One region of the Priestia sp. Y58 genome, then DNA from elsewhere that is predicted to be linked to it. Evidence: riboswitches for the same ligand, from Rfam matches in the RefSeq annotation. Region 1 holds a riboswitch; each other region holds the start of a gene.

The links. Region 1 has a riboswitch for cobalamin ahead of MMB68_RS20455 ((2Fe-2S) ferredoxin domain-containing protein). Riboswitches for the same ligand answer to the same signal wherever they lie in the genome.
Region 2: linked by a shared signal. The riboswitch ahead of MMB68_RS22630 (HoxN/HupN/NixA family nickel/cobalt transporter) and the one ahead of MMB68_RS20455 ((2Fe-2S) ferredoxin domain-containing protein) in region 1 are both predicted to bind cobalamin.
Region 3: linked by a shared signal. The riboswitch ahead of nikA (nickel ABC transporter substrate-binding protein) and the one ahead of MMB68_RS20455 ((2Fe-2S) ferredoxin domain-containing protein) in region 1 are both predicted to bind cobalamin.
Region 4: linked by a shared signal. The riboswitch ahead of MMB68_RS10725 (ABC transporter substrate-binding protein) and the one ahead of MMB68_RS20455 ((2Fe-2S) ferredoxin domain-containing protein) in region 1 are both predicted to bind cobalamin.

Annotation. Positions count from the first base shown of each region.
Region 1 covers NZ_JAKWFL010000007.1:108,385-115,977, reverse strand. The annotation lists gene MMB68_RS20480 (cobalt-precorrin-5B (C(1))-methyltransferase) at 1-592, opposite strand, end outside; gene MMB68_RS20475 (precorrin-8X methylmutase) at 596-1,243, opposite strand; gene cobK (precorrin-6A reductase) at 1,249-2,016, opposite strand; gene MMB68_RS20465 (sirohydrochlorin chelatase) at 2,013-2,930, opposite strand; gene cobJ (precorrin-3B C(17)-methyltransferase) at 2,948-4,570, opposite strand; gene MMB68_RS20455 ((2Fe-2S) ferredoxin domain-containing protein) at 4,584-4,964, opposite strand; cobalamin riboswitch at 5,067-5,246, opposite strand; cobalamin riboswitch at 5,365-5,543, opposite strand; gene MMB68_RS20450 (hypothetical protein) at 5,689-5,847, opposite strand; gene MMB68_RS20445 (M42 family metallopeptidase) at 6,199-7,236, opposite strand; gene MMB68_RS20440 (cation:dicarboxylate symporter family transporter) at 7,344-7,593, opposite strand, start outside.
Region 2 covers NZ_JAKWFL010000009.1:90,828-98,420, reverse strand. The annotation lists gene MMB68_RS22660 (response regulator transcription factor) at 1-3, opposite strand, end outside; gene MMB68_RS22655 (DUF418 domain-containing protein) at 174-1,388, shown strand; gene MMB68_RS22650 (ABC transporter permease) at 1,424-2,107, shown strand; gene MMB68_RS22645 (ABC transporter ATP-binding protein) at 2,109-3,041, shown strand; gene MMB68_RS22640 (undecaprenyl-diphosphatase) at 3,188-3,781, shown strand; gene MMB68_RS22635 (organic hydroperoxide resistance protein) at 3,933-4,352, shown strand; cobalamin riboswitch at 4,458-4,640, shown strand; gene MMB68_RS22630 (HoxN/HupN/NixA family nickel/cobalt transporter) at 4,774-5,571, shown strand; gene MMB68_RS22625 (M20 family metallopeptidase) at 5,801-6,964, shown strand; gene MMB68_RS22620 (DoxX family protein) at 7,033-7,455, opposite strand.
Region 3 covers NZ_JAKWFL010000011.1:31,642-39,234, reverse strand. The annotation lists gene MMB68_RS23990 (GNAT family N-acetyltransferase) at 170-697, opposite strand; gene nikA (nickel ABC transporter substrate-binding protein) at 767-2,308, opposite strand; cobalamin riboswitch at 2,452-2,641, opposite strand; gene ftsZ (cell division protein FtsZ) at 2,644-3,648, opposite strand; gene MMB68_RS23975 (tautomerase family protein) at 4,008-4,397, opposite strand; gene MMB68_RS23970 (hypothetical protein) at 4,565-4,723, opposite strand; gene MMB68_RS23965 (TRM11 family SAM-dependent methyltransferase) at 4,984-5,937, shown strand; gene rluF (23S rRNA pseudouridine(2604) synthase RluF) at 5,975-6,691, opposite strand; gene MMB68_RS23955 (TetR/AcrR family transcriptional regulator) at 7,022-7,593, shown strand, end outside.
Region 4 covers NZ_JAKWFL010000003.1:134,448-142,040, forward strand. The annotation lists gene MMB68_RS10695 (polysaccharide deacetylase family protein) at 1-648, opposite strand, end outside; gene MMB68_RS10700 (BrxA/BrxB family bacilliredoxin) at 890-1,327, shown strand; gene MMB68_RS10705 (class I SAM-dependent methyltransferase) at 1,462-2,241, shown strand; gene MMB68_RS10710 (YpjP family protein) at 2,622-3,224, shown strand; gene MMB68_RS10715 (thioredoxin family protein) at 3,413-3,727, shown strand; gene MMB68_RS10720 (hypothetical protein) at 3,874-4,008, shown strand; cobalamin riboswitch at 4,144-4,276, shown strand; gene MMB68_RS10725 (ABC transporter substrate-binding protein) at 4,535-5,494, shown strand; gene MMB68_RS10730 (adenosylcobinamide amidohydrolase) at 5,583-6,191, shown strand; gene cbiB (adenosylcobinamide-phosphate synthase CbiB) at 6,196-7,182, shown strand; gene cobD (threonine-phosphate decarboxylase CobD) at 7,157-7,593, shown strand, end outside.

The sequences.
Region 1 (7,593 bases):
CCTGCACGATGCTTGCTTTATAAGCAGCTGTTGAGAACGGAACGACAATCCCCCGCGTCCCCAGTATCGAAATGCCTCCTAAAATACCTAGACGCGCATTTAATGTCTTTTTCGCCATTTCTTCTCCCTCAGGAACCGAGATGACAATCCTAACGCCTTTTTGTATATTGTATTGGGCTAAAAGCTGTTCAGCCGTTTCTTTCAGCATCTTTCTTGGAACAGGGTTAATGGCTGCTTCACCGACAGGAACTGGGAGGCCGGGCTTTGTCACACGCCCCACTCCCACTCCTCCATCAATGATAATGTCTGCACCATTACACCACGAAACTTCAGAAATAATCAGCGCTCCGTGCGTGGCATCGGGATCATCTCCAGCATCTTTAATGATGCTGGCTACAGCGCTTCTTGTGCGATACTCGCATTCTTCAAGATGAAACGTAGCAAAGCGGCCGACAGGTAAGTAAATCGTTGACTCATCTTGCACTTCTCCTGAAATTAGCGTAAGCAGAGCTGCTCTCGTAGCTGCCGTTGCACAAGCGCCCGTCGTATAGCCTTCTCTGAGTTTCTTAGGTTCTTTTGGTACTTCCTTCATGCGTTACACCTGATCTGCAAGAATTGAAATTGCATTTAATGCAGCGACCGTTACCGTACTGCCGCCTTTTCGCCCGATGTTTGTAATAAACGGCACGTCAAGTTTTGCAAGTTCTTCTTTCGATTCAGCTGCTGAGACAAATCCTACCGGCAGACCAATAACAAGCCCAGGCTTCGCTTCTCCTTCTTTAATCAAACGAATTAATTCAAGTAAAGCTGTCGGTGCGTTCCCAATTGCAAAAATTCCGCCGTCTGCTTCTTTAATTGCTTTTCGCATTGAAATAATTGCACGCGTTGTATTTAAGCGCTTTGCCTCTTCCATTACGTCCGGATCTGAAATATAAACTTTGATTTCACCGCCGTGTTTTTCAATTCGCTGCTTGTTTGTTCCTACTTGCACCATTTGTACATCCGCAACCACTTGCTTGCCGCTGCGAATGGCTTTAATTCCTGCTTGAATCGCATCCGGATGAAACAGCATGCTGCGTCCAAGTTCAAAGTCTGCAGACGCATGAATCACGCGCTGAACAATTGGGTACTGTTCATCTGTAAACGGGTGAGGCCCAAGCTCTTCTGTAATCATTTCAAAACTTTTTCCTTCAATTTGCTGAGGCTGAACAGTTAACGGTTTAAATTCTGTACGAAAATCCATCTCAATCAACTCCTAGTTTGGTTTGCTAAAGCATGAACCACTTCTTCAAACGTGGAATACACGGTCCCATACTCGATTTTTGGTCGCCCAATCATAATAATATCTAAGCCTAACTCTTTGGCTGCTTCTACTTTTTCATCCACAGATCCAACTTTTCCGCTTTCTTTTGTGACCATAACCGTCACTCCGTATTGCTTATACAGCGCTCGATCAAACTCTTTTGTAAACGGCCCTTGAATAGCAATAATATTTTTTTGCGGAAATCCTAATTGCTGGCACTTTTCCATATTATCCAGCCTTGGAAGCATACGAGCAACAAGCCGTACATCTGAAAGAGGAAGCAGCTTTTCTGTAAAAACCTGCAGCGTCTTGCTGCCTGTTGTCAGCATAATAACTCCTTTTTTCTCAGCTGCTACTTCAGCTGCTTCTTCATACGTAGAAACCATCGTCATATTATCATAGGCAAAAGCCTGTGAAGCCCGCTCATAGCGTATGTAAGGGATCGCTGTTTCAGCAGCAGCGCCGATGGCATTTTTAGACGCTTCTTCGGCAAAGGGATGACTTGCATCAACAATAGCTTTTACACCATGTCCGTTTATAAAGGTCATCATATCTTCTTTTGTAAGACGTCCAATTTTCACGTTCACTTCTGCTCGCTGTAATTCGATTGCTGCGTTTTCGGTTACAACCGTTGCTGTAACCTCATGACCTGCTTTTTTTACTTGCACGGCTAATGCACGTGCATCGCTAGTTCCAGCTAACAATAAAATCATTTTAGCCCGCCGACCTTATCTTCATGGTGGTCATGGTCATGATGGTGATCGTGGTGATGGTGTCCGTGATCATGGTCATGATCATGATCATGATGATGATGGTGATCAATATGCTCCATAATGCCGAGGCGATATTGACACGTATCGCAGTTCATTTTCACTTCACCTTCTAATCCTTCTTCAGCACGTTCTTTTAAAATTGTCTGCAGTTTTGGGTGAAAGCCGAAATAGCCGGCTAGCTTAAACTCGATGTTTTCATGCTGCATTTTATACTGCTTCACCATTTCTTCCAAACGCTTAATTAGTACTCCTGTAAATAAAAAATACGGGAGAATAACCACTTTTTTAGCGCCCAGTTTTAAACATCGTTCCACTCCTTCATCAATCAATGGAGCGGTCACGCCCATAAAAGAAGTTTCGACGATTTTGTAGTTTGTTTTTTCCCAAAGAAGGCGCGTAATTTTATATAAATCACTGTTTGCATCAGGATCGCTTCCTCCTCGCCCTAAGACAATAACAGCCGTGCCTTCAGCTGGAGTTTCTAAATTTTCTCCTGATTCTTGTAATCTCGTTTTTAAAATTTCAAGGGCTTCTTCATGAACGCCAATGGGACGTCCGTACACGAAGTTTACGTGTGGATATTTTTCCTTAGCTTCATCTATAGCCGCCGGAATATGTATTTTTGAGTGGCCAGCTGGCAAGAGCATAATTGGAATTACAACTACATCTGTCGCTCCTTTTGCCACACATGTATCAATGCCTTGACTTACATTTGGGCGTTCAAATTCTAGAAAACACGTTTCTACTAAAATAGATGCGTCCCAATCATGCTTCATAGTCGAGATAAACTCGCGAATTTGATCGTTCCCTTCAGGATCCCTACTTCCATGACCGACAAATAAAACTGATTTCATATAATGCCCTCCCATTTTTAATCTCCACACGGAGCTGGTTCTACTTTTATTTTTGGTGTTATATCTTGATAGTCGAATCCATAAACATTCTTCACACGCTTAAAGAATTTATGAAACCGCTCATTTGGATGACCTTTTTCTTTATATTCATGGACAATGTTCTCCACTATTTCAACAATGTCATCGGGCGCTATGCCTTCCGCCACAATTTGACCTGAATGGGCGTTTCGTCCAACCGTTTTAGCCCCTAAAAATAAGTCAAACGCACCTTTTCTGTAGACAATGCCGATATCTTCTTGAACAGCACCATAACAGGCCATACCGCATCCATTAATACCAAGCTTCAATTCTTTTGGCATGTCCATTCCGCCGAGGCGCTTTTGTAATTCTTCCGTATGCGGGATGGCGTCGCTTTTTTCTCCATCACAAAAATCACACGCTTTAATTGCAAACACGTCTCCGACCGGAGATAGTAAAAAGGAAGCTGATTGGAGCTTTTTAATAATCACATCTGGCTGAGCCGTTGGAATTTGCAGTTTGATTTGATGGTCAGGCGTATACTCCATCGTACCTTTTTCACCAACAACTTCTGCTAGTGTTGTCATTTGAACGGGCGTAAACTTCTTATTTGCAAGCCCTGGACTAACTGCCACTTCGAAAATAGACTGTATTGGCTGATGTACGACCGCAGAAGTAGGTTCACCTAAAATTGCTTGAAGCGCTTCTTCTGCAAGGGCTCGTGAAGTTGCTGTTTCTTCTGGTTTGGTCTGAACTGCTTCAATAGCTGAAGCCGTTTGCTTTACAGTCTCTTCTTGATCAAGAGCCCATGGTTCCGCTTCTTTTCGAAGTCGCTGATGCGGTCTTAGCGGCTGCTCCGTTTGGTTGAGGGTATATTTTCGCTGATATCCGCGCGGTGTAATCATTAAATCGTCGTAAAAAAACGTAGATGAATTCCCGACAACAACGGTAGTCAGCATGCCAATTTCATGATTTAACATGTCTTTTAAGTTGGTCATTACGACTTCTTCACGGTCACGATAAGCGCTTTTCACAAGACCAACAGGCGTATCAGGAGAACGGTACTTTAATAGAATCCTTTGCGCTTCAACAATTTGTCTTGTTCGTCTTCCGCTTTTTGGGTTGTAAAAAGCCACTACGAAATCTGCTTGTGCAGCTGCTTCAATTCTTTTTTCGATTAGCTCCCAAGGCGTAAGGTGGTCACTTAAACTAATCGTACAAGCATCATGCATCACGGGCGCTCCAAGGAGAGATGCACATGAATTAATAGCCGAAATGCCAGGAATTACTTCCATCTCTACGCCCGTTTCTTTTTTCCAGCCTTTTTCAATCAACACTTCATACACAAGGCCTGCCATTCCATATACTCCTGCATCTCCGCTTGAAATGACAGCTACGGTTTTGCCCGCTTCAGCTTGCTTTACAGCTTCTTGTGCACGGCTTACTTCTTCGGTCATTCCCGTACTAATAATTTGCTGATTCGTTAACAGTCCTTGAATTAATTCCACATAGGTTTTGTAACCGATGATCATATCACTTTCTTGAATGGCTTCTCTTGCTCGCTGTGTAATATGTTCAAAGCTTCCCGGCCCAAATCCAATAACTAACAGTTTACCTTTCATGCTAGCTCCTCCTTTATGCGTTACTTTTTACTTTGTCAATTCCTTTTATGGAGTCACTCTTTTCCGGAGAAACAAAACCGTTTTGATCATATTCATAAATAAGCGATTCCTTTATACTGCAGCCTCCTGCTAAATGTTCTTCGACAATCCGGTGAGCCACGGTTTCAGTGACCTGCTTGTACCAATCTCCTGAAGGATACACAATAGCTACAGGAGCATCTTTGCATCGTCCGTTACAGCGTGTACGCGTTGTATGAACCGTTTCATCCAAATCCAGTTCCGTCACTTTATTTCGAATAGCTTGGGTGGCTTCTTCTCCACCTTTTCTCATACAGCTGCTTCCATTACAAATCAATACGTGATGTTTTGTTCCATTTAAGTTCCACGTCGTCACACTCATTCGCTCCTTTACTAAAAAAAGCGCCTCTATCAATGATAGAGGCGCAGAAAAATTCAAACTAAGTTTTTGCACTTCCACCTATATCCCGTAGGGTAAGCTTCGCATTAGAAAAAGGCTGGTTTCCTGACTTCGATTCATCACTTGATTGCGCCTTCCCGAATACAGTGGCATATGCAATCAGCTCATCTTCACAGTGGCGGGTACCGCGCTGGCTTCACACCAGACTTCCCATTTAACGCAATGTAAACATTGCGCACCTTTTTTGCACGATATGTAGTTTTGCGACATGAGAAAAACCCGCTTCGCTAATATGCGAGCGGGTAAAACGTCAGAATAAGAGTGTACACGAATGCCACTTTAAGCCAACGTTTCCCTTCCCGCTCCCCGGAGAAATAGAAACTTCACAATAAAGACAGGTCTCCTGACTTGTGTATCATTCTACTTGAGAACCTTCCCGTGATTTTTCCACAGTGGTTATACTCGTTCGTCCACACTTACAGTTGCGGGGACAGTACTGGTCTTTCACCAGTTTCCCTATTAAGCCTTCTTGGCATCTTTACTGTTGCTGTTTGATATATATGAACCTTTTAAACTATCAGAATAATAGAAGTAACTACCATATCATAGCGTACATTTTTTTTTATTTCAACTCTATTCTTTTCGGAAGATACAAGCATCTATAAAAAAACAAGAGCATAAGTCAGCTCTTGTTTTTTCATTATATAGCTACTAATGTTAAATGAGGATCATTATAATACACGACTTCTGAAAGAACTTTACAGCCATTTGTTTTGGCAAAAGCTTCTCTCGCCTGCTTTTCAGTTTCAAATTCAAACATTTTCATTTCTTTTCCAGCATATACCGTCAGTACCCACATGAAAAGATTCGCCTCCGATTATTGTAGTGATCGCTATATCCACATTATGCCGAAACCATTTCCTTTTGAAAACCCATTCTACAAAACTTGTCACAAGAAACTTTTAAAAATTTAAAAACATTTTAACTTTTGTAAATGAACAAAATGTACAAAAGGTTTAAGCAATATTATACCTCTTTAAAAAGGTGCTTTTTTAACCCACTGTTGCTTCACCAGTAAAAAAATATATAGTATTTATTAAAAAAAGAAGCCGGACAGCCGGCTTCTTTTTTAAGAAAGGAAAGTACAGACATCACAATCCCGTCCTGCTCTTTATTTCGCATAAAAATACACTAATTAAATATTCCTTTCTTAAAGCAGAACCATGTTCGACTGCACATAGTGATAAAGAAGCATATACGTATGGTTCAATGAATCTTGATGCGTTCTCTCAAACGCATGAGAAGAATCAATTCCTGGACCAATTAAGCCGTGTACGATGTCATGCCCGGCACGAATAGCAGCGGAAGCATCTGATCCGTAAAACGGATAAATATCTAATTTGTACTGAATATCATGCTGCTTACCTAGTTCCACCAAATGCTTTCTCAAACCGTAATGATATGGGCCGCTTGAATCTTTTACACAAATAGACACGGTGTATTCATCAGTAGATTGTCCATCTCCCATGGCACCCATATCAACCGCTAAGTATTCTACCGTTTGAGGCGTAATGTTCGAATTTCCTCCGTATCCAATTTCTTCATTATTTGAAATAAGAAAATGCGTAGTGTATGGCAGTTCGATCTGTTCTTCTTGAATTGTTTTCATGAGCTGAAGCAATAAAGCTACGCTTGCTTTATCATCGAGATGACGAGATTTAATAAAACCACTTTTTGTTATTTCTACACGAGGATCAAACGAAACAAAGTCGCCGACTTCAATTCCAAGGCTGCGAACATCTTCTGCGCTATGTACTTTTTCATCCAATCGAATTTCTATATTATCTTGATTTCGCTCAGCTTTCCCTGCATCTTTATACACATGAACAGATGTTTGATGCATAAGGATGGTTCCTGTAAATACTTCTCCTGCTGACGTTTCGATTTCACAATATTCTCCTTCAATGGAATTGTATCGGAACCCTCCAATCAGGTCGATTTTCAGACGTCCACTCGGTTTGATTTCTTTTACCATAGCACCTAATGTATCGACATGAGCCGTCAGCATGCGGTGATGATCCGTATCTTTACCAGGAATAGTAGCGACTAAGCCTCCTTTTCGATTGCGATACGTTTGAATATTTAGCTCTTTTACATAGTCTTCGACAAATGAAATCACCTTTTCTGTATTTCCAGAAGGACTGGGAATCGAAACAAGCTTTTTAATTAACTGAACAGTTTCCGTCATTATGACACTTCCTTTGTCTCTCATTTCTTTTATTTTACCATATGTTTCAAAAAAGATAACAGGCAGCTCCAAACAAAAAAGCCGGGCAGCTGCCCGGCTTTTTTGTTTTAAGCTATGTTTGATTTCTTTAATTCATTTGTATAATTTAATGATTTTTGCTTATCAAATTCGCCTTCAGACTTCGACATCACAATTGCAGCTAAAGCATTTCCTACTACGTTAACTGTGGTACGCATCATATCAAGGATGCGGTCAATTCCTGCAATAAATGCCATGCCTTCAAGAGGGAAGCCCATAGATTCAAGTGTAGCAAGTACAACTACAAACGATGCCCCTGGTACACCAGCCATTCCTTTT
Region 2 (7,593 bases), on a different contig from region 1:
CAACGTAAATCACCTCTGTTTCATTTCATACCTATTCGATTTTAGCATAAGAACATTACGAAAAGATTAACAAAATTGGAAAATGTTAAGGAAAAGATAATCTCCCGGTTATTTTCTTGAAAACTTCATTTCATATACTAAATGCACAGACACATAGTAAAGGAGTTAAAAGGATGAGTAATGATTTTAGGCGGGTTAAAGTAATTGATAGTATGAGAGGATTCAGCTTGTTTGGTATTTTACTAGCGAATATGCTGATTTTTCAATATGGCATTTACGGAAAGGATATGATTCATCTCTTCTCGCTATCACCAAGTGATTCAGCAGCCTATGTCTTTTTAAAAGTCGTGGTAGAAGAAAGTTTTATGCCGATTTTCACCTTTTTATTTGGCTATTCAATGGTGAAGATGAAAGAAAGCTTAGAAAGAAGGCAGCTAGGCGTGAAAAGGCATTTCTTTCGCCGTTTTCTTCTGCTTCTAGGGTTGGGCCTACTGCATGGAGTGTTTTTATGGGAAGGAGATATTCTTACGTTTTACGGAATGATGGGAGTATTTTTACTACTTTTCTTTTTAAATCGTAAAGCCAAAACACTATTGGTGTGGGCATCGATTTTGCTGATTCTTACGGGAGCAGCTGGTTATGGTTCATTAAACGATAATATGTATCTTCTTAGCGATAAACAAACGCTTACGACATATGTAAAAGATACGATTCATGTGTACGGAAGCGGAACTTATGAACAAATTAAAGACCACCGCAACAATGTTGATCCGATGAATATGGCAGGATATAAATTTGCTTTTGTCTTCTTGTTTACACCATTTATAATGGGCGCTTTGTTTTTATTTGGTATGTATGCAGGAAAGAAAAAGTGGTTTTACGACGTTTCAGCTAATCAAAAACAGTATGGCCGTTGGGCGGCTGCGCTGATTCCGCTTGGCTTGCTGTTAAAAGGAACTATGTACCTGTGGCCGGATGCTAATTGGGCTGGTTCTACACATATGTTAGGTGGGAGTCTTCTATCTCTTGGTTATATTGCAGGCTTTGCTTGGCTATATGCGAAATACGAGAAGTCATTTTTGATAAAGGCTTTTGAAAGTGTAGGCAGGATATCGCTTAGTAATTATTTAATGCAAACGGTCATATGCACGACGATTTTTTACGGTTATGGATTAGGTTATTTCGAAAAGCTCGGCATGATTGCAGGGATTTTTGTCTGCATAGGTATTTACGGAATTCAGCTTATCGGCAGCTATATGTACGTGCAAAAATTTCAAACTGGACCGGTGGAAAAGCTACTGCGTATATGGACAAATTTTTCTTGGAGTGGAAAGCCCAAAGAAAAAAAAGCTTTACCGGCGGAAGTAAATCATCCTTTTGTTGGATGATAGCAGTCAAACTTATTTAAAAGGAGATTTTGGAAATGTGGGCTATTAGTGTAAAAGAGTTTCAAAGCTTATTTAAAAGTATTAAATCAATTATCGTTATTTTAATCGTATGCGGTGCTTCCTATGGAATAGCCCATATAGTTAGTCAACTTGGAGGTCAACTGACGAGTGCACAGATTCAAGATGGAGCCAACGGGGGAATTTTGGTGATGCTTCTCGGGTTTGGACCTTTATTTATTTCAAGTCTTTCTCATAATGTTATTAATCAAGAAATTAAAACAAGAACAGCAAGGTTTTTAGTTACCAAAACATCAAGAGAGCGCATTGTACTAGGAAAATTCTTAGGTGTTTGCTGTTTCTGGCTTGTTTGTATCTCTATTTCATTTCTACTGATTGCGTTTATTTCGCATCATTTTTCTTTTTATATATTTTTAGAGTGCCTGCTATTCACCGTTTGTATCATTTCATTTGTTTTAATGCTTTCAGCTTTAATGCCAAGCCCAACTCATACTATGTTTTTATCAATTATGTTATCGCTTGTTCTACCGGTACTGAGCGTGTGGAGCATATTTTCATCAAAAGCGTACATTGCATGGTTTAAGTATGTGACACCTTACTACTATTTAAAGCTGGAGAAAGGGTATCTAACAGTTCTTCTTGTTTTTGCAGCACTTTGTTTATGCACGGCACTTTGGAGTTTTAAAAGGAGAGAAGTATAATATGTATGCCATTGAAACAAGTAAATTAACTAAAAAATATGGATCTAAAACAGTTGTTAACGGTATTAATTTACAGGTACCACAAGGAGAAATTTACGGGTTTTTAGGAAGAAACGGAGCAGGGAAGTCTACCTTTATTAATATGCTTACCGGCGTTTCATTTCCTTCAGCAGGAGAATTTACGCTGCTGGGACAGAGTGATATTGATTTAGAGCTTCAGCAGAAAATAGGCGTTCTTCCTGACTATGCTAACTTTTATGATGAGATGACAGCGCTCAATCATTTGCACTATTTTTTAAAGATAAACGGCCATCGTTTTTCGAAAGAACACTGTAGTAATGTACTGAAGAAAGTAGGATTAGAAGGACATGAGCATCAGAAAGTTGGAAAGTTTTCATTTGGAATGAAAAAGAAGTTAGGAATTGCTCAAGCAATTGTGACAGACCCAGATCTTATCTTTTTAGATGAACCAACTTCTGGAGTAGATATTGAATCTGCTCTCCACATTCATGAACTAATAAGAGAACTCCAAAATCAAGGCAAGACAATTTTTATGACGTCTCATAATTTAAATGAAGTTGAGAAGATTTGTACACGTGTAGCGATTATGAAAAATGGGGTCATTTTAACAGAAGGTACAATGGAAGAGCTGCGCTTTCAATATCAAGCGAAAAAAACGGTGATGATCAAACATGATCCTTATCCAAACAGTCGCAAAGAATACATTCAACAGTTTTTCCGTACGTTGAGTCCCGAAGTTGAATACCATCACATGTACACAAAAGTGATGCTTCAAAAAGAAAGAAATATTCCTCTTATTATTCGTGAATTGATTCAATGCGGCATCGACATTTATCAAGTTCACGTCGAAGAACCTTCTTTAGAAGAAATCTTTTTGCAAAAAAATATTGTGGATCACTCACAGGTGAGTTAATGAGCGACAGTCTGTTGATTTACTACTCAGCCTGACTACATTATCTATAAATACCAGTTAGGAAGCTTCTGACAAAAACATGTTCATTTTCCCAAGAAACTGATAAGATAGCTAATGACATTTAAAAATAAGAAAGGATTTCGATTATGTTATCAGCTATTAATTCAGTAGACTATACCATTTTCCATGCGGTGAATCAGTACGCCTCGCATGTGAAGTTTGTAGATTCGCTGATGGTATTCTTTGCAGATTATGCCCAGTATGTACTTATTGTTTTACTCGGCTTGTTTTTACTTATTAATAAAAACGGCAGCCGTGTTGTAGCATTTCAAGCTTTATGTGCTTGTGCCACAGGAGTCATTATCAATAAAGTGATTAGTTTATTTGCTTATCGAGATCGTCCGTTTATCTCTCACCACGTGAATCAGCTTATTGATCACGCCGCAAATTCTTCATTTCCAAGCGATCATGCTACATCTGCATTAGTTATCACTTTTACCATTTGGCTGCATTTCAAACGTTCAGGGCGCATGTGGGTTGTCATGGGCGTACTCATTGCCTTTTCACGCGTATGGGTTGGCGTTCATTATCCATTTGATGTGTTAACAGGAGCCGTTTTAGGCTGCGTGCTGGCGCTGTTTATTCATTATGTTATTTTTAATACGAAACTGATGAGGGCTATTACCAACTTGTCTATTTTTCGAAAATCAGCTTATGACGAACAGTCTCAATATTATTAAGAAAAAGTCGCAAATACGCGGCTTTTTTTATTGGGAAATTTTTAATGTATTTAATACTTGTTTTTTAAAATTAAATTGTGTACAATTAAATTACAGAAACGATAAATAAAAATTTTTAATAAAGTTAATGAAAAAGAGGAGAGGTTTATACATGAAAGCTTTATATGAAACAACAGTCGTTAACACAGGTGGAAGAACAGGAGAAGTTCACTCTTTAGATAACATCTTTAACTTAGACGTTGCAACACCTCCAGCGCTTGGTGGAGAAGCAACAACAGCAACAAACCCAGAGCAGCTATTTGCAGCTGGATACAGTGCTTGTTTCAACAGCGCGTTAGAATTTATGTTGAAAAAACATAACGTAGAAATCAAAAGCAGTGAAGTAAAAGCTACTGTTCAGCTGCTTCCTGATAAAGCTGATCAAGGAGTGAAAATTAGAGTAGCGCTTGAAGCTCATATCGAAGGCTTAGATTTAGAAACAGCTAAAAAATATGTAGACCTAGCCCATTCATACTGCCCGTATTCAAAAGCAATCAGCGGCAACGTAGACGTAACGGTAGAAGTAGTTTAATTGCTTTAAAAAGCCCTGCTAAGCATGTAAAGCTTAGCAGGGCTTTTTTATTTGAATTTTCTCTATTCATTTGTAAGAAGTACTAGTATAATGAGGAAGAAAATGAATCATTCGCACAGTTTAGGTGCTCTTACATAGCGTAAGAGGTAACAGGGAATCGAGTGCAAATCTCGAGCGGTCCAGCCACTGTAAGCAGGGAGTTTTCTATCTTATCGTCACTCAAAACGGGGAAGGCGGTAGAAAATGATGATCTCAAGCCAGGAGACCTACCTATTCTGTACACTTGACTCTTCTAGGAAAGAGGCGGTGTATCAAGGTACGCAGTGAGCAATTGCTGTTTATTTTCATATGCCGACACATCCTCAATTTCTATAGAATTGAGGCTTTTTTACGTTTTATTTTAAAAAAAGGAGTGTAGGAAATGGAAGGTTTATCAGTTTTTTTACTTGTCTTTTTATTAGGAATCAGGCACGGATTGGATGCAGATCACTTAGCTTTTATTGACGGCCAGACTCGATATAATTGGCGAATGGGCAGCCGTTTTGCCCCTTGGGTCGGAACGCTGTTTTCACTAGGTCACGGAGGAATGGTGGCCGTCACGGCCGGAGTGCTGGGCGTGGTGATGAAAAATTTTACGTTTCCATCATATTTCGATCATTTTGCATCTTGGGTATCTATTATCTCTCTATTTCTGATTGGGACATTAAACACATATCATTTGCTTCGAACTAAAAATAAAGAAGAAGATTTTCAGCTGAGCGGATTAAAAGGGAAGTTTATTCCGAAAATCGCAAAAGGAACAACGAATCCTTTTTTAATTATTCTTGTAGGGGCATTGTTCGCTTTAGCAGCCGAAACGGTCAGTCAAACGGCGGTGTGGTCTCTAGCTGTAGGGAACGCAGGCAAGTATACGCCGCTTTTGTTGGGACTAGTATTTATGTTTGGTATGATGCTTACAGATACAATCGATTCGATGATTGTACATAAAATGGTGAATGAATCGAGCAAATTTGGACAATCTGCTTCCCGCTTGATGGGCTGGGTTATTGTTGTCCTCGCGTATGGTGTGTCGTTCTATTTAGCATTCACTTTCTTTAACCCATGGGCCGAAGTAAACTTTGAAATGGTTGGCGTTATTCTGTTTATTTTTTTAGTGTCTATGTTTGTTTTTGTGAGTGTGAAGTCAAAAGGGAAAAATATTAAAATAAATGTCAATTAGTCAAACGAAAGCTTTAATCTGTTGAAGATTGAAGCTTTTTTGTATGAATTTGTTGAAGTTTATGGCTATTTTCAGTCGGTTATGAATAAGTTAAAGTATTATCTGTATTTAAAGGATGGAAAATTGTCTGAAAACCATTATAATTAAGGATAATTTAAGGTCGTTATGTGAAACGTAGAACATAGTTATACGTACGATAAATAAAAGCATTTAATGCAAGCAGCAGGGGTTGTTTGGAGGAGGAATTGATTTGAGTCAGGTAATGGTAGAACAAAGCGTATTTAGTTATTTAAAAGAACATGAACAAGAGATGCTTGAAGATTTAGTTGGATTTGTGAAAAAAGAATCACCGTCCTACAGTAAAGAGTTAGTAGATCAGTGTGGAATGTATTTAACGCAGCTGTTTCAAAAGCGTTTAGGGGTAGGGTACGAAATTATAGAAGAAAAAGAAGTAGGAAACCACTTGAAATTTACGATTGGAGAAGGAGAAAAGCAGCTTTTAATCATCGGTCACTTTGACACGGTATGGGAAAAGGGAAGGCTGAGTCTAAGAACAGAGGGAAACAAGCTGTACGGTCCGGGAATTTTAGACATGAAAGGCGGCATTGTGCAATCTATATGGGCGATTAAAGCGATTCAAGAGCTTGGTTTATCACTCGATAAAAAAATTGTGTTTTTCTGCAATTCGGATGAAGAGATTGGGTCAATTTCTTCTAAAAAATATATAGAAGAAGAAGCACAAAGAAGTGAAGCAGTGCTAGTAGCGGAACCGGCGGTGGCGGGTTCAGGCGCGTTAAAAACGTCGCGCAAAGGAGCGGGAATTTTCACCGTAAAAGCATGGGGACGAGCAGCACACGCGGGTAATCACCACAAAGAAGGAATCAATGCGATTGAAGAGCTGGCGCGCCAAGTGATTTTCTTGCAGGGCTTAACAGATTATGAAAAAGGTACAACGGTGAACGTTGGGACATTTACGGGAGGCAGCGGTACAAATGTGGTGCCGGAATATGCAGAAGCGCACGTGGATTTACGTGTTTCTACAGAAGAAGAAGCAAAACGCATGACGGATATTATTTTGAATTTAACACCCATTTTAAAAGGAATTAAGCTCGAAGTAACGGGAGGCATGAATCGTCCTCCGATGGTCAAGTCTAAACAAACGGAAGAGTTATTTGAATGCGCTCAGTCAATCGCGGCCAAACTGGGTATGAAATTAGAAGAAGCAGCTGTTGGAGGCGGAAGTGATGGCAATTTTACAGCGGCCATTGGCGTTCCCACGTTGGATGGATTAGGAGCATGCGGAAAAGGAATACATGCGGAATATGAACATATTCAAATTGATACGTTGTCCGAGCGCTCTTCTTTATTTGCGAATTTGCTGCTGCAAATATAAAAAAAGCCCGCCTCAAACGGCGGGGACTAATCTGAAAGCTTATATTAGGAGAGTATAAGCTTTCTTTTTTATTTACTGCTTTCTTCTTGAAGAGAAAAGGCAGTTTCTTTCTTTTTGAACACCACTCCATCGAGAGCAAGAAACTGGCTTCCTGCAAGAAATAAGTGAGCAGACATGGCAATTAAGGCGATATCAAACTCAAACCCGCCAACAAATCCGCTTTTAAGCTTGGCTGTAAAAATAGCGCCAAGCATAACTGCCACAAATAAAGCAGCTACGACTCTTGTTGCTAGGCCAAGGATAATAAGAACCCCACCTACAAGTTCAATGGTTGCAACAATATATGCCATGAAACCAGGGATTCCTAAGCTATCGAAGAACCCTACTGTATTTTCAATCCCGCCTTGCCATTTTTGAAAGCCGTGCACTAAAAATGTAAAACCTAATACTAAACGAATAATAAGTGAACCAATTTCGACGTTTTTATTCACTTTACTTCCTCCTTTAAGTGTATTTGAAAAACACTACATTATGTAGTGTGAAAGCCCGAAAAAAAGAAATGTAGTAATTAAATCAGAAAGTCTTTCTTATTTGGATAATTTTACAACATTATGAACATCACACTACAC
Region 3 (7,593 bases), on a different contig from region 1:
TTTTTAAAAATATTTTGTTATTTGTTTTTCATAGAAAAAAACCACGCTTCAGCCAATTCGAAACGTGGTTCTTTTCTGTAAGGACTTGCCCTACAGGCTATAAATGTAAGTACGCTTATTATAGCATGAGCTCTTATCTAGATTCTATGGTAATTACTGTATAATATCGTTACATTACGACTGGTTGTATTTTTCTGTCCATGTGCAGCGTATTCCATGGCTCTTCCTGTTCAGCAAGCCTTTCGATAAAACCTTGTGAAGTCCAAAATGGGATAGCCCCCGGTAAAAAAGGATGAGTATGCAGATACAACGTGTCATAAAAATGATTTTGAGCAAATTGTTCCACTGCTTTTAACAGCTGCTGTCCAATGCCTAGACGCCGGTACGCTGGATCGACATAGCATTTTACAATCTCAGCTGCAGTTTTATGTTCATATTGCTTTTTTAATGCATGAAACCTTCCATCGTAAGCGTATAAACCAATTGTTCCAATTACTTGTTGATTTTCCGTAACAGCTGCAAAAAAAGCAGCGTCTTTCGCTTGAACGTAATGTTCATTAAAATGAAGCAAATCCACAGGAAGCTGATTTTTTTCCAGCATAGGAAATAGCTCATTCCGCATATTCATGACAAACTGAACCACTTTCGCATCCTTTTCTGTTACTTCTTTAATTTGATACATTTGTACTTCTTGCACGTTTACTGTCACATCCTTTTATCTATCATTGTATACTTTCTCGTTTTCCTATAGGAACAACAATATTGACTACGGCGTTACGTCTAAATGCTGAGTCAGCATATAATACTCGCTTGGATTTGTTGTCCAATTTTTCACTTGTTGATTATAAGCAACAACAATGTTTGGATGTACAATCGATGATGTCAGCATTTTTCTATTAATCAAAGCGGTTGCTTGCTTGGCTAGCTGATTTCGTTTTGCGTCATCTACGGTTGAATTTAACTGTTCTATCATTTTTGTTAGCGTATCGTCATTAATCCGACTGGCATTTAAACCACCGCCCGGCAAATAGTTCGTGCTTAAATAATAGCTGGCATCCCCTCTAGGTGCTGTGATAAGGCTGTACAATGCTAAATCCCAATCATCTTTTGCCATTACATATTCATCGCTATCTTCAACTAGGTGAATCTTAATAGTAATTCCTAACTCTTTCGCATTAGACTGTATAAGCTGAGCAATTAAAGGCAGTTCTGGCAGAGAGCTGTATGTGACAAGAGAGAGCGATAGTGACTTTCCATTTTTGATTGCTTTGTCATTTTTGATTTGATAGCCTGCTTTCTCTAAATATTTTCTAGCAGATGTCATACCTCTTTGCTCGTTAGCAGTATTATCAGCAAAAGGAAATTGAGGTAAAAATGGACCTCGAGCCGCTGCCGCTTGATTGTTCATTATGCTACTGACAATTTCTTTTCGGTTCAATAAAGTATCGATAGCTTTTCTTACATTTTCGTCTTTTAATGAGTCATTGGTTTGATTATAAAGCAATAAATGAGTACGCACACTAGGTACTCCACTTACTTTGAAAGACGAATTCGCTTGTAAAGTGCTCAAGCTTTCTAAAGGCGGCCGATAAATAATATCCGCTGTCCCGGACTGAAGAGCCGCAACTCGCGCATTAGCATCTTCGTTAAATGCAAAGATCGCATTTTTCAATTTCACTTTTCCATTCCAATAATGTTCATATCTTTCTAACTTCACTTGATTTCCTTGATCGAAAGTCAAAACGTGAAATGGCCCTGTACCAATGGGCTTCTTAGCTATATTAGAAACATCAACATCTATAATAGCTGTGTTTGGATGCACTAACTCAGAAGGAAATTTAGGCATTGGTTCTTTTAATGTAATTGTCAGCGCATGACTGTTCGCTTTCATTTCTTTAATATTTAAAGCGTTTTTCATCGCATAGCTTTGATCTATCGTTCTTTGAAGAGAAGACTTAACGGCATTTGCATCCAGCGCTTTTCCATTTTGAAACGTGATGTTCTTTCTTATCATAAATGTCCATGTAAGGCCGTTATCTTTCGTTTCCCACTTTTCAGCAAGCCAAGGCTTTATTTTTAAATCGTCGCTGATTTTAACAAGCGTCTCCCCTACTCCCGCACGAACTGCTGTATAATTATCGTCCCTATGAGGATCAAGCGTTGCAGATGTAAAATTAAATAAAAACGTCACACTTTTATCCGTTTTCTTTCTTTCTTTTATACTTACGCTCTCTTCATTAGGAGCGCAAGCAGTGAGGCAAAGTAACACGAGAAATATCATAGATACGAGTTTTTTATTATTTATCATTGATTTTTCCACCTTCTATTTTAATACACAAAAAAGCACTTCTAAAAAGAAGTGCTTGTCTTCACAACAAATTCAGATAAACGTATCCCTTGTTTATCTTATTTTTGATTCTGCCAAAACACCTCCCTATCCTCGTAGGTTATTGTGTGCTGAGATTTATGGCAGGTCTCCTGGCTTCAAGTCATTGCCTTATACCGCCTTCCCGTCTCTAAATAGACAGTGGCTTTTTGACATAAGGCTCCTTGTTACAGTGGCGGGACCGCTCCGGATTTGCACCGGATTCCCTTTTAAGGCAATTGAAAAACAATTGCTACCATAAAAGCTGGTTATTTAATTTAGTAGCGTGCTCTTGAAACTCTAGAAGTAGAAGCTGATGGTGAAACATCTTCATCATCAAATCCAGTGGCAATAACGGTTACCATCATTTCGTCCTTTAAATCTTCATTAATCACAGATCCAAAAATCATATTTAAGTCCTGATCAGAAGCGGACGTGACAATATCTGCTGCTTCCTGTACTTCGTAAAGACTCAAGCTGCTGCCGCTCGTAATGTTCAACAGCACGCCTCGTGCTCCATCAATCGATGCATCTAGCAGCGGACTAGAAATCGCTTTTTTCGCTGCTTCAATTGCCCGGTCTGATCCGGAAGCTCGTCCGATACCCATAAGCGCAAATCCTTGATTAGACATGATTGTTTTTACATCAGCAAAGTCAAGGTTAATCAGCCCCGGCACAGCGATTAAATCTGAAATACCTTGAATACCTTGGCGAAGAACATTATCTGCTTCACGGAATGCTTCAAGCATAGGCGTCTTTTTATCGACAATTTCAAGCAAGCGGTCGTTTGGAATCACAATAAGGGTATCTACCGATTCATTCATCGCAGTAATACCGCCTACTGCTTGCTTCGTACGTTTATTTCCTTCAAACTTGAACGGGCGAGTGACTACTCCAATTGTTAAAGCATTTAGTTCACGGGCAATTTGGGCAATAACCGGAGCTGCTCCAGTACCAGTTCCTCCGCCCATGCCAGCTGTTACGAATACCATATCTGCGCCTTGCAGTACTTCTTGAATTTGTTCTCTGCTTTCTTCGGCTGCTTCTCTTCCCACTTCTGGATTAGCTCCTGCACCTAATCCTCGCGTTAAGGCCGCACCAATCTGCATTTTCACATCTGCTTTAGATAAGTTAAGCGCCTGAGCATCCGTATTAACGGCGATAAATTCTACTCCTTGTACACCGTGTTCAATCATACGGTTAACGGTGTTATTTCCTCCACCGCCGACCCCAATTACTTTAATTCGCACCAGTGGCGATACATCTGCATCAAATCCAAACATTCTAAGTTCCTCCTCAATGATCAAAATTACTTTCTCTTATTATCCGAAAAAACACGTGAAGAACCTTTTACTCCTATGTTTAACGCGTAACTGTTCTTTTGTTTTACAGATTTTATACACTTCTCTTTTAACCTTTAAATCTTTACATCTTTATGTAAATTTATTGTTGTTCTAAAATTAGTACGCCGAACTCTTTTATGGTTTTTCCACTCAAAATGGCATATAAGCTTATTGTATCATTCATTTGACAGATGTCTGTATTTAATTTTGAGTAAGATGTGACTAAGAGAATAATATTTTTATAGACAAAATGAGAAAAAGCCCTTAGAAATAAGGGCTTCTCTAGATAATAAACCGTTTTATAATTTCCCAGTTAAGAATTGAGCTTCTCCCATGCCAAAGCTCCAGTCAGCATTACCATTTTCAACAATCGAAATCATAATGTCGTTTGGCTGAATGCCGCAGCTCTCTCCAAGCTCTTTTACAATTAATCTGTAAAGAGCTTGCTTTTGCTCTTCTGTTCGCTGTTTGCTTGTTACGCTTATAATAACCAAATCCTTGCTTCTCTCAAAGCCAAGACCTGTATCTTCAATAATCATTTCATGAGCAGGATGCTGATGTACAATTTGATAACGATCGCGTTCTGGCACGCCAAAGGCTTCTAGCATCGCTCGGTGAGCAGCGTCTAGTAATGTTTTTAACTCTTTTTCATCTCTTCCTTCTATTACATCAAATCTAAGTAATGGCATACTAAGTAACCTCCAGCTTTTTGTCTAATGTATTATTGCTTCATCATATCACAACTATCATTTGTTAAAAAAAGATATGCTATTCACAATGTGCTCTCTAGTGAAAGAGACCTCAAACGCTTCAATAAAAGCTGAACCTAATAAAAAGAAATGAGCAGCATAACGGCTCATTTCATTAGTACAAAAACATTTATAATAAGAGCTAAAATACATACAGATACAATGGCAATGAGTACGTTCATCACAAGGTTTTGCGAGGATGTTTTGGCTTGTTTTTTCATATCAGCCCGACTCATCTGTTGCTTTTCATGATCACTTTTAGACATCACGTAGCCTCTCCTATTCATCAAAATGTCAGCAGTGTGTAAATGATTTTTGAGAAACCTTGATCCAGTTCTTTTGTATAAACAGCAGCACATGCAGGTTATCACCAGTTATTTTAGCATGTTTTGTCAAATAAGTGGACTATGTAGCGCTTCAATTTAGTATTCACGGCCAAATATATTTAAATTCGTTGCTTTTCTCTTCTTTTCTCGCTATTGTTTGAGAAGAAGGATAATTAGATACGATAAAGGATGATACGATATTGAATAACCATACGCAGCTGCCTCAGTATATCTACACATACGCATGCAGCGAAGAGGAACTCTCACTATGCCAATTAGAGAGACGCTCTCTTTTTGAAATTGAAACTGAGAAACCTATCATAAAAAGTGCCGTTAAACTTGATCCAAGCAGAAGCCCTTTTATCAAAGAGCGATTAGATATTATGTATGAATCAGATGACCTTGCAGATATTTGTAAGCAAGTAGAAGATATTGACCTTGGAGACAAAACATTTAAACTCATTTTCATGAAAATTAATGACTTGGAAAAAGATCAAAAAGTAAGTTATAAAGGTCAGCGTGCTATTGAACGTGATGTGGGTTGGCATTTTGTAGCAGAAGCAGACTTGCATAACCCTGACCATTTGTTTGGCATTGTTCCATTTGAAGGACGCTGGTATTTTGGGAAATATCAAAAAAGCGAAGCTGTATGGCTGCATCATTTGAAAAAACCGCGTGAATACTCTACAGCACTCAGTACCCGCCTTGCAAGAGCTGTAGCTAACATTGCCGTTCCAAACCCTGAAGGAATCAAAGCGATTGATCCATGCTGTGGTATTGGTACAGTCCTCGTAGAAGCTCTTTCAATGGGCATTGATATTGTAGGACGTGATATCAACCCACTTGTGACCGACGGATCTCGTGAAAATATTGCGCATTTCGGCTTAAAGGGTGATGTCAAAACCGGACCGATTTCGGATGTTACCACTCACTATGATGTAGCGATCATCGACATGCCTTACAATCTCTACACCCACGCGACGCCTGAAGATCAGCTTTCTATTTTAAAACACGCTCGCCGCTTTGCGGATAAAGTAGTCGTGATTACAGTAGATACGATTGACCATATGATTCATGAAGCTGGCTTTTCTATTTCAGATCGCTGCGTAGCGCGCAAAAGCGTATTTTCTAGACAAGTAGTTGTATGCGAATAAAAAAAGACACCAGTCTAACAGGCTGGTGTCTTTTGATTTACCACTCTTTAGGTTCATAGTCTAATTCTTTGAATAGCTGCGTACGCTCTTTTTTCGTTAAATCTCTCCACTGTCCAACCGGTAAGTTGTTTAAATGGATATTCATAATACGAGTACGCTGAAGGCGGTATACTTCATACCCGAGCACTTCACACATACGGCGAATTTGACGATTTAAGCCCTGTGTTAAAATAATTTGAAACTCGTACTTAGACAGCTGTGTCACTTTACAAGGAAGCGTTTGTGTACCTAAAATTTTCACTCCCTCAGACATGTTTTTAATAAACTCCGGTGTAATTGGCTTATCTACTGCAACAATATATTCTTTTTCATGCTTGTTTTCTGCACGTAAAATTTCGTTAATAATATCGCCGTCATTTGTAAGTAAAATTAAGCCGTCTGAATCCTTATCTAGTCGTCCGACATGATGAATACGCAAAGGGTGATTGACTAAGTCAATGATGTTTCCCTTTACTTTTTTTTCACTCGTACTTGTAATGCCGACTGGTTTATTAAGTGCAATATATACATTATTTCGAGCAATCCGAAGCTGTTGGCCGCTTACTCGAATATCATCGCCAGGCTTAACTTGATCTCCGATTTTTGCAACCTTTCCATTAACGGTTACTCTTCCTTCACTAATTAACTTATCTGCCCCGCGTCTTGATGCTTTGCCAGATTCGCTAATAAATTTATTCAGTCTCAGGTGAATCACAACCTTACATTTAAAAATTTTAAAATTTGTATCTTCTATTAGAAACCGATATGTGTCAATTTCTATACCGTCCCTATCGTAACATGCTATACGCTTCTCGTCTTCTTTTAATTTCATTACTTAATCATATTTTTTTAACAGTAATAGAAGTATAGGTCCAAAATACTTTGTAACCTTATTCTTAACATTTCAATCAATGCTTACACCTGTGAATCTTGCATCAATCTTCACTTATATACAAGACCTCAACGTCTAGATTGACTGATTAGTATAGAGTTGCTACCATTATACTGACCGATCAACTAGTAATTATATTAGGGAGCTGTTTTGATGGAACCAACCAATTCAAAAGAAAAGATTTTAAGCGCAGCTGCTAAACTTTTTCGCAAAAAAGGCTATCACGCCACCAGTCTAAGTCAAATTACAAAAGAAAGCAGCGCTCCGAGAGGATCTATTTATTATTATTTCCCGGATGGAAAACAACAATTAGCAAAAGAAGCTATTCAAAAAACGGGGGAAAGAGTCAAAGCTTATATCGAAAAATCCCTCGCTTCTCATGAAGATGCCGCGTCAGCTATTCAATATCATATAAAACTAATGGCCGATCGAATGTTTGAACAAGTGGAAAATGAAGCAGATATCTCCCTCGCTGCTATGTCAAGTGAAGTATGGTCATCAAACGAAACGCTTCGTATGGCCTGTGAAGCCGTGTATAACGAGTGGGAGCAAGTTTATGCAGATAAGGTAGTTTGTTCAGGTTATGAACAAGAGGAAGCAAGACAGCTAGGTTCAGCTATACAGTCTTGGATTGAAGGGGCTTATACTCTTTCATTAACTAAAAATAGTACAGTTCCTATGCAAATTGCTGCTGACCAAATTGGCAAGCTGTTTGCAAACAAAAA
Region 4 (7,593 bases), on a different contig from region 1:
GTCTACATTCCAGTCCCATAATTTAAAGTGGCTTAGCAACTCTGTACGGTGCGGCTCTTTTAAATAAGGAACGCTGCCGTAAGGAACGCGGATTAACTTACTGTCAACACCGGTTACTTTCTTAACTGTCGCTTGACACTCCTGCATTTCTTTTAACGCGGCGCCGTCTTCACTATACATGACATGAATATCATGAGAGACGCCGTGACAGCCGATGGCATGTCCTTCCTGTGCTACTTTTTTAGCAATTTCAGGGTGAGCGTCAATTTGATACTTTAACATAAAGAAAGTTGCTTTTACGTTATATTGACGCAAAGCATCTAAAATGTGAAGGGTATCAGGCGTTGGGCCATCGTCAAACGTAAGGTAAACAGGCTGTGTAAGAGCTTGATTTTGATCGTTCACCGTATTTCCTACATACATATTATGGTGAAGTGTATTAAGCAGCTTCTCAGGTTGTGCTGAAGATGCAGCTTCTTTCAGCGGCAATGCAGTAGATGCTAAGACTTGCTGAGATGCAGCGGGTTCACTTCCTTTGGCTTCTGTAATAAAAAACAAAGAAGCGACGATCACTAACACTAAAGACAAAAATGCATAAAATCGTTTGTTTGGCTTAAATCGTTTGTTCGGTTTAAATCGCTGGTTCAATTTGAAAATCCTTTCTACTAAACTACTATTTACTACTATAGTACAAAAAATGGAATATTAATAGTAAAAATCGACATTTTTATGGAAAAAAATTAGATGATATGACCCGGTTTTAATCTTTTTTTGTCAAATGGAAAAGGAGAACGGGACAGCGATAAGGATTTAAAGAGTGAGTAGCTAGATTTTTCCTGGTTTTTATAGTATGCTTTTAGCGTGAATGATTGTTAGGAGGAATGTTAATATGTCAATGGCATATGAAGAATATATGCGTCAGTTAGTTAAACCAATGCGTCAAGAATTAACTCAAGCTGGTTATGAAGAATTAACAACAGAGGAAGCCGTAGTTGATTTTATGGAAAACGCAGAAGGAACAACTTTTGTTGTCGTTAATTCAGTTTGTGGATGCGCTGCTGGTTTAGCACGTCCTGCAGCGACACAAGCGTACTTACAGTCTGAGCAAAAACCAGATCAAGTGGTAACTGTTTTTGCCGGTCAAGATAAGGAAGCAACAGCTAAAATGCGTGAATATTTTGGGGACATTGAGCCTTCATCACCGTCTATGGCACTTTTAAAAGGAAAAGAAGTCGTTCATTTTATTCCTCGACATGAAATTGAAGGTCAGCCGTTAGAAGTTATTTTTGAAAACATTTTAAATGGCTTTAAGCAGCACTGTTCATAAAATGTCCTGCTTTTGTCACATCTAGTATATAGATTTTTAGAGAAAAATCGCATATACTTTATAAGAAAAAGGATGTCTATCGGCATCCTTTTTCTTTATGTAAATAGCCAAACAGTGTAGGGGGAGTTATGAAAGTGATTGTTACGACTGCTGGTCGAACAAATGAACAGATGATTGTAAAAGCCAAACAAGTAGCCGCTGATTTAAGTATACCTTTTGTAGTAAGAGAGAAGAAATCCGTTGCAGATCTTCAGAATCTTCAAGCTGCAGATGTGCTGGTTGTCGGTAAGAATAGAGTAGAGTTGCACGTTCAAAACGAAGAGGAACCTATTTTTTTTCATCCAAACTCCGCTATGTTTAGAGTGAAGAGATGGCTGCGGGGAGAACGTGATCCGTTTATTGAAGCGGCTGGTTTAGAAAAAGGAATGAGCGTGCTTGACTGTACACTTGGCCTTGCATCGGATAGTATGATGGCGAGCGCAGCGGTAGGAGAAAGCGGGAAAGTTGTCGGACTAGAAGGCAACCGCTATGTAGCTTATTTAGTCAAACAAGGGCTTTTAAATTGGGAAAGTGACGTACAAGAGTTGAACGATGCAATGAAGCGTATAAACGTGGTTCATCAAAATTTTGAATCGTTTTTGGCGTGTTGTGAAGATAATTCTTTTGATGTTGTCTACTTTGATCCTATGTTTCAAGAGCAAATTGATGAATCGAATGGAATTAACGGTATTAAAGCAATAGCACTGTATACCACGCTAACGCCAATGGCTATACAAGAAGCAAAAAGAGTAGCCAAACAAAAGATCGTGCTCAAAGATCATTGGAAAAGCACTCGTTTTGAAGAACATGGATTTACCGTGCAAAAACGAAAAACATCAAAATTTCATTACGGGACAATTGATATACAAAAATAAACAAAAAAGTAAAATGAATAACGCTCATTGAAAAGACTTCCAAAACCTTTTAGGAATTAAAAAGTTTTGGAAGTTTTTTTTATGAATTTCATCTAAAGTTCATAAAAGTATGATATATTTTTGAACATAAAAATACTTTTGCGTTTAAGCATCCAGCAAAAAAGGAATATCTTGTATAGGTTTCCGCTCGGTGTGATAACCACAAACAGAAGAAGGAAGGTGCTAACTAAAAAGTAGTCGAATGCCCGTAGACAGCATAAATGAATAAGCAAATATAGGTAAAAAATTAATAAGTATGTTACAATACCTAGTGAGTTATGATAATGAATTTTACGATATGAAAAGACCATATGGGAAAAGATGAGAAAGGAAAGATACGAATGCCTAGATGGATAAAAAGAATGCTAGTTGTATTTATTACAGTATTTACATTTGGGCTTGTCACTCCACCAGAATATTTATACGTTGATGATGCAAAAGCGGACAAGCAACATAAAGCAGGGTATGTAAGAGAAACAACTCCTATCACAGCTGTTATAGAAGATATTCATTTGCCATATGAAGAACCAAAATATGAAGACGTTTCATCATTTGTTACGTATGCAATGGAATCAGCTGAAAAACAGTCAGTGGAAAAATTCGGAACAAAAATTGGACCTGTCATTGAAGATGAATTTCGTCAAGCAGTGTTACCTAAAATTGAAGAAGTGCTGACTGACATTGGCACTGAACGTGAACAGTCGATTCAGAATCTCGAGATAAGCGAGCACCCTGCTGCTGGCTACGGTGAAAAGATTTTCCATGTATATGACCGGGAGACCGGTCAGGACTTAATACGGTTTCATGTACGACGTGAAAATCCTCCAAAAGATGGATACTGGTTTAATTTTCACTATCATGCGGCTGCAGATAATTTTCAAAAGCATTATGATTTAGGGAAAATTTATTGGAACCGAAATATGCCCCCTAAATGGTTTAGCTGATAATAGACACAACATTCTACGATTTCGAAATGTTAGCTTTTTTAAGCTAGCATTTTTTTACGTCTAAAACCGTTATGGTCTAAATAAGCTGAAACATTAGCACAACGATAAAAAAATCGTTTATAATGAAGTCAGACTTCTTACCATAGAATAGGGAGAAGGAACGAATAGATGCTGGAGGTAACACAATGAAACAATTTACGGAAGAAAAACAATTTCGCGAACAAATTAAGAACGAAACACTAAGCGTTGGGATTTTTACGACAACGTGGTGTCCTGATTGCAAACGTTTGGATATGTTCATTAATGAAATCGTTGACGAAAATACAGATAAAGCATGGTTTAAAATTGACAAGGATGAGTTTGAAGAACTTTCTGCTGAAAACAATGTAATGGGTATTCCTTCTCTTCTTGTATATAAAAACGGTGAAAAAATTGCACACTTGCACAGTGCAAATGCTAAAACGCCTGAAGCGGTCCGTGAATTTTTAGCAACTCTTTAATTACCTAAGGAGACTAGGACAAACGTATTTTAGTTGAAGGGAAATCCGAACGATGAATTAAGATTCTTAATGGAGAATCTAACTCGTCCGGATTTTTTCATTGGTAGAGTGAACGTAGGTTTTATGTGTTTAGTTGCTTCTAGCGGTTGATTGGAGAGCAAGGAGAAGACTCCTGCGGGAAAAGCGGAACAGGGGAGACCCCGCAGGAGCGTCAGCGACGAGGAGGCTCACCGGCCGCCCGCGGAAAGCGAAGCCTGGCACGGAAATCAACAGCGCTGTAACAAGCGATTCATATTAGCTTCTTTATCCCATTTGTTCATCTTTAAATTGGAGTGATTTAGTTATGGCTCAACCTCTTTTTTTGTGAGAATTGCTATTTCCATTTTTCGATGAGTGGGGTATACTAGGACAAGTGAATAATCGTAAAGCAATAAGGTCTCAATTTAAAGATTGAGTGAAAAGGGAAGTCTGGTGAAAAACCAGCGCGGTCCCGCCACTGTAAGCGCTTTGTGCGTAAGTCAGGAGACCTGCCTTATTGTTAGCTGTGAAACCTTCGAGGAAGGGTGAAGCAGGGTAATGAACATACATATCAAGTATAGTGAATGGATTCTTTTCCTGCTTATCTTGACGTTACCTGCTTTGCTTTCAATTGAAAGTAAAGCTTTTTTATTTTGAAGCTGCCTGCGAGCAGTATACATAGTCAAAGCGGAAAAACAGGATAGCGCTGCTTTTTGCATGATCATTTGCTTTTTCTTTAACGTGGAGGTTTCGTATTCACAATGAACAATATATAGGGGGAGTATTTAGATGAAAAAATGGCTTTCGTATTCTATTATTGCACTGTTAGTCATCGTACTTGCTGCATGCGGTGCAGGCAGCCAAAGCAACAGTGATAAAAAAACGAAGCAAGATACAGGACAAACGTCACAAGCTGCATTTCCTGTGAAGGTAAAAGACGCGCGTGATAAAGAAATTACGTTAAAAAAACAGCCTAAGAAAATTGTTTCACTAATGCCAAGTAATACGGAGATTGTATATGCCCTTGGCCTTGAAAAAGAATTAGTCGGTGTCACAAGCAACGATGATTATCCTAAAAGCGTAAAGAAAAAAGCGCAGGTAGGAGATATGAACGTTAATGCAGAAAAAGTTATTGCTTTAAATCCTGATTTAGTGCTGGCACACGCTTCAAGTATGGGCGTTTCGGATGAAGTATTTAAACAAATTGAAAGTGCGGGGATTCCGGTATTTGTTGTAAAAGATTCAACAACGTTTGATACGGTTTATGATTCTATTACGCAAATCGGTAAATTAACGGGCAAAACAAAAGAAGCTAATCAAACAATTAAAGACATGAAAGAAAAAGTAGCTTCAATTGAGAAAAAAGCAAAAACGATTTCAAAAGAAGATCGTAAAAAAGTATGGATAGAGGTATCAGGAGCTCCTGAGATTTATACAACAGGAAAAGGTACGTTCATGAACGAAATGCTTACTATGATCGGTGCTGATAACGTAGCGGCTAGTGAAAAGGGTTGGGTTAAGTTTTCTGAAGAGCAAGTTGTTAAGTTAAACCCTGACGTTATTATCGCAACGTATGATGCAGACAAAAATGAGATTATGAAGCGTCCCGCTTGGAGCAGCATGACTGCTGTAAAAGAGGGTAACATCGAGAAGGTTGACCAAAACAAAATCAACCGCTTAGGACCTCGTATTGTAGATGGCTTAGAGGACTTAGCAAAAGCAGTATACCCTGAGGTGTACAATAAATAAGAAGAGGGACCATATTCCAGTTCGAATTGAAAAGGGGATTGGTCCCTTTTCACATCTTAAAATTGAAGAACGGCCTGAGCTTTTAATTATGAAAACCGAGACTTCTTATAAAACATACAGCTCAGGGGTTTTAGGAACAGGCATTACGGAAACGGACACCTTTTACAATCGATTTGTTCACAAAGACTATTATTCAGATACTCCTTCTTTGGAGTATGAGCAATATTTGATGAAAGAAAATGTGCGCCATGAGCAAATCGTAGGGTTGATGACAGCTGTTTGGTTAAAAGAAAGAGCAGTTTACTGTTATGAAGGCTACGGAGTAAGAGTAGCTTCCGTGATAACGGCTGGAGTAGGAAACGCAGTAGATATTACAGCTGACGAAGCTGTGCCGTTCTATTCCTCTCCCGGTACAATTAATATGTTTTTTTTCGTTGAAGGTACGCTTACGGATGCTGCGTTTTTACAGCTTTTTATTGCGGCCACAGAAGCCAAAACAAAAACGCTGTCACAGCTGGGTATCATAGATCCAGCTACAAAGACGATTGCTACAGGAACATCTACGGACAGCATCTCAGTTGCAGCGTCTCAGCAAGGAACATTATATGAATATGCAGGCTCTATGACCGCTTTAGGTCAAGCGGTAGCCAAGCTGGTGAAAATAAGCTTAGAGCAGGGACTTAAGGGAAAGAGGTGAAGAAGTGAGTATTACACAAGCGATAATTGCACACATGACGGCCATGACGATTGCTTTAGTAATTGACCGAATTATAGGCGACCCTGAAAATTGGCCGCATCCCGTTCGTTGGTTTGGCAAGTGGATTTATTGGATGGATTCCAGATTAAATAAAGGTGCAGGAAAACGATTCAAAGGATTTCTTCTTGTGATAAGTATGGCTGTGCTCGCAGGAGTTGTTCCCTTTTTGTTCCTCCATGCTTTATACGAAGTTCATTTTATACTAGGTGTTTTAGTAGAGGGCGTAATGATTGCGACTACTATATCCACTCGTTCTTTAAGCGAAGCTGCTTATAAGGTACAAAAGCCGCTTCAGCTAGGAGATATGGAGAAAGCTAGATATGAAGTAAGCATGATTGTGGGACGAGATACAGATCGTTTGTCAGAAGGAGAAATTGCCAGAGCGACGGTAGAGACCGTGGCTGAAAATACAAGTGATGGTATTACAGCTCCGCTTTTTTATGCATTTATAGGAGGAGGAGCCCTAGCCTTTTTTTACCGAGCTATTAACACATGCGATTCAATGGTTGGGTATAAAAATGAACGCTACTTTCTGTTCGGCTATTTTAGTGCAAAAACCGATGACGTATTAAACTATATTCCAAGTCGGTTAACTGCAGTGGTGATGACCGCTGTTAATGTAGCAAAAAGCCAGTATTCTCTTTGGCATGTAACGAGTTTGATTAAGCGCGATGCTAAGAAGCATCCAAGTCCAAATAGCGGATACGGGGAAAGCGCAGTGGCTGCTCTTTTAGGTATTCAACTAGGCGGGCTTAATACATATAAAGGCATAGAATCTAATCGTGCAAAAATGGGTGAACCACTCATTCCCCTGCAAGCCGGTCATATTGAACAAGCTGTTTTCATTATGAAAAGGACGGTCTATGCTACGTGGTTATTATATCTTTTGTTAGGAGGAGTTATTAGTGCTATTACCTACACATGGAGCTAATCCTACTGTCTTTTTAAAAGCAATAGGGGCCAAGAATTTATCGCATCTAAAAGACTTTAGCGTGAACACAAATCCTTTAGGGGCTCCCCTTGTGCTTCACGAAAAGTGGAACAAATTCAAGGATGCAGCGTTTAGTTATCCTGATCCCCAAGTAACAGACCTGAAAAATAAACTTGCAGCTCATCATCATGTTTCAGCTGCTCAAGTGCTGCCTACAAATGGCGCCGCTGAAGCGTTTTTCCTTATTGCTTCGTTATTTTCAGGAGAGAAAGCAGGGATTGTACAGCCGACTTTCGTTGAATATGAACAGGCAAGTAAAGCTTATGGATGTGAAGTGACATACGTTCCTTTAGCTGAAGAAAATGGCTGGAGCTGGGATATAGAGTTGATTATGAGCATTCTTCCGGACAT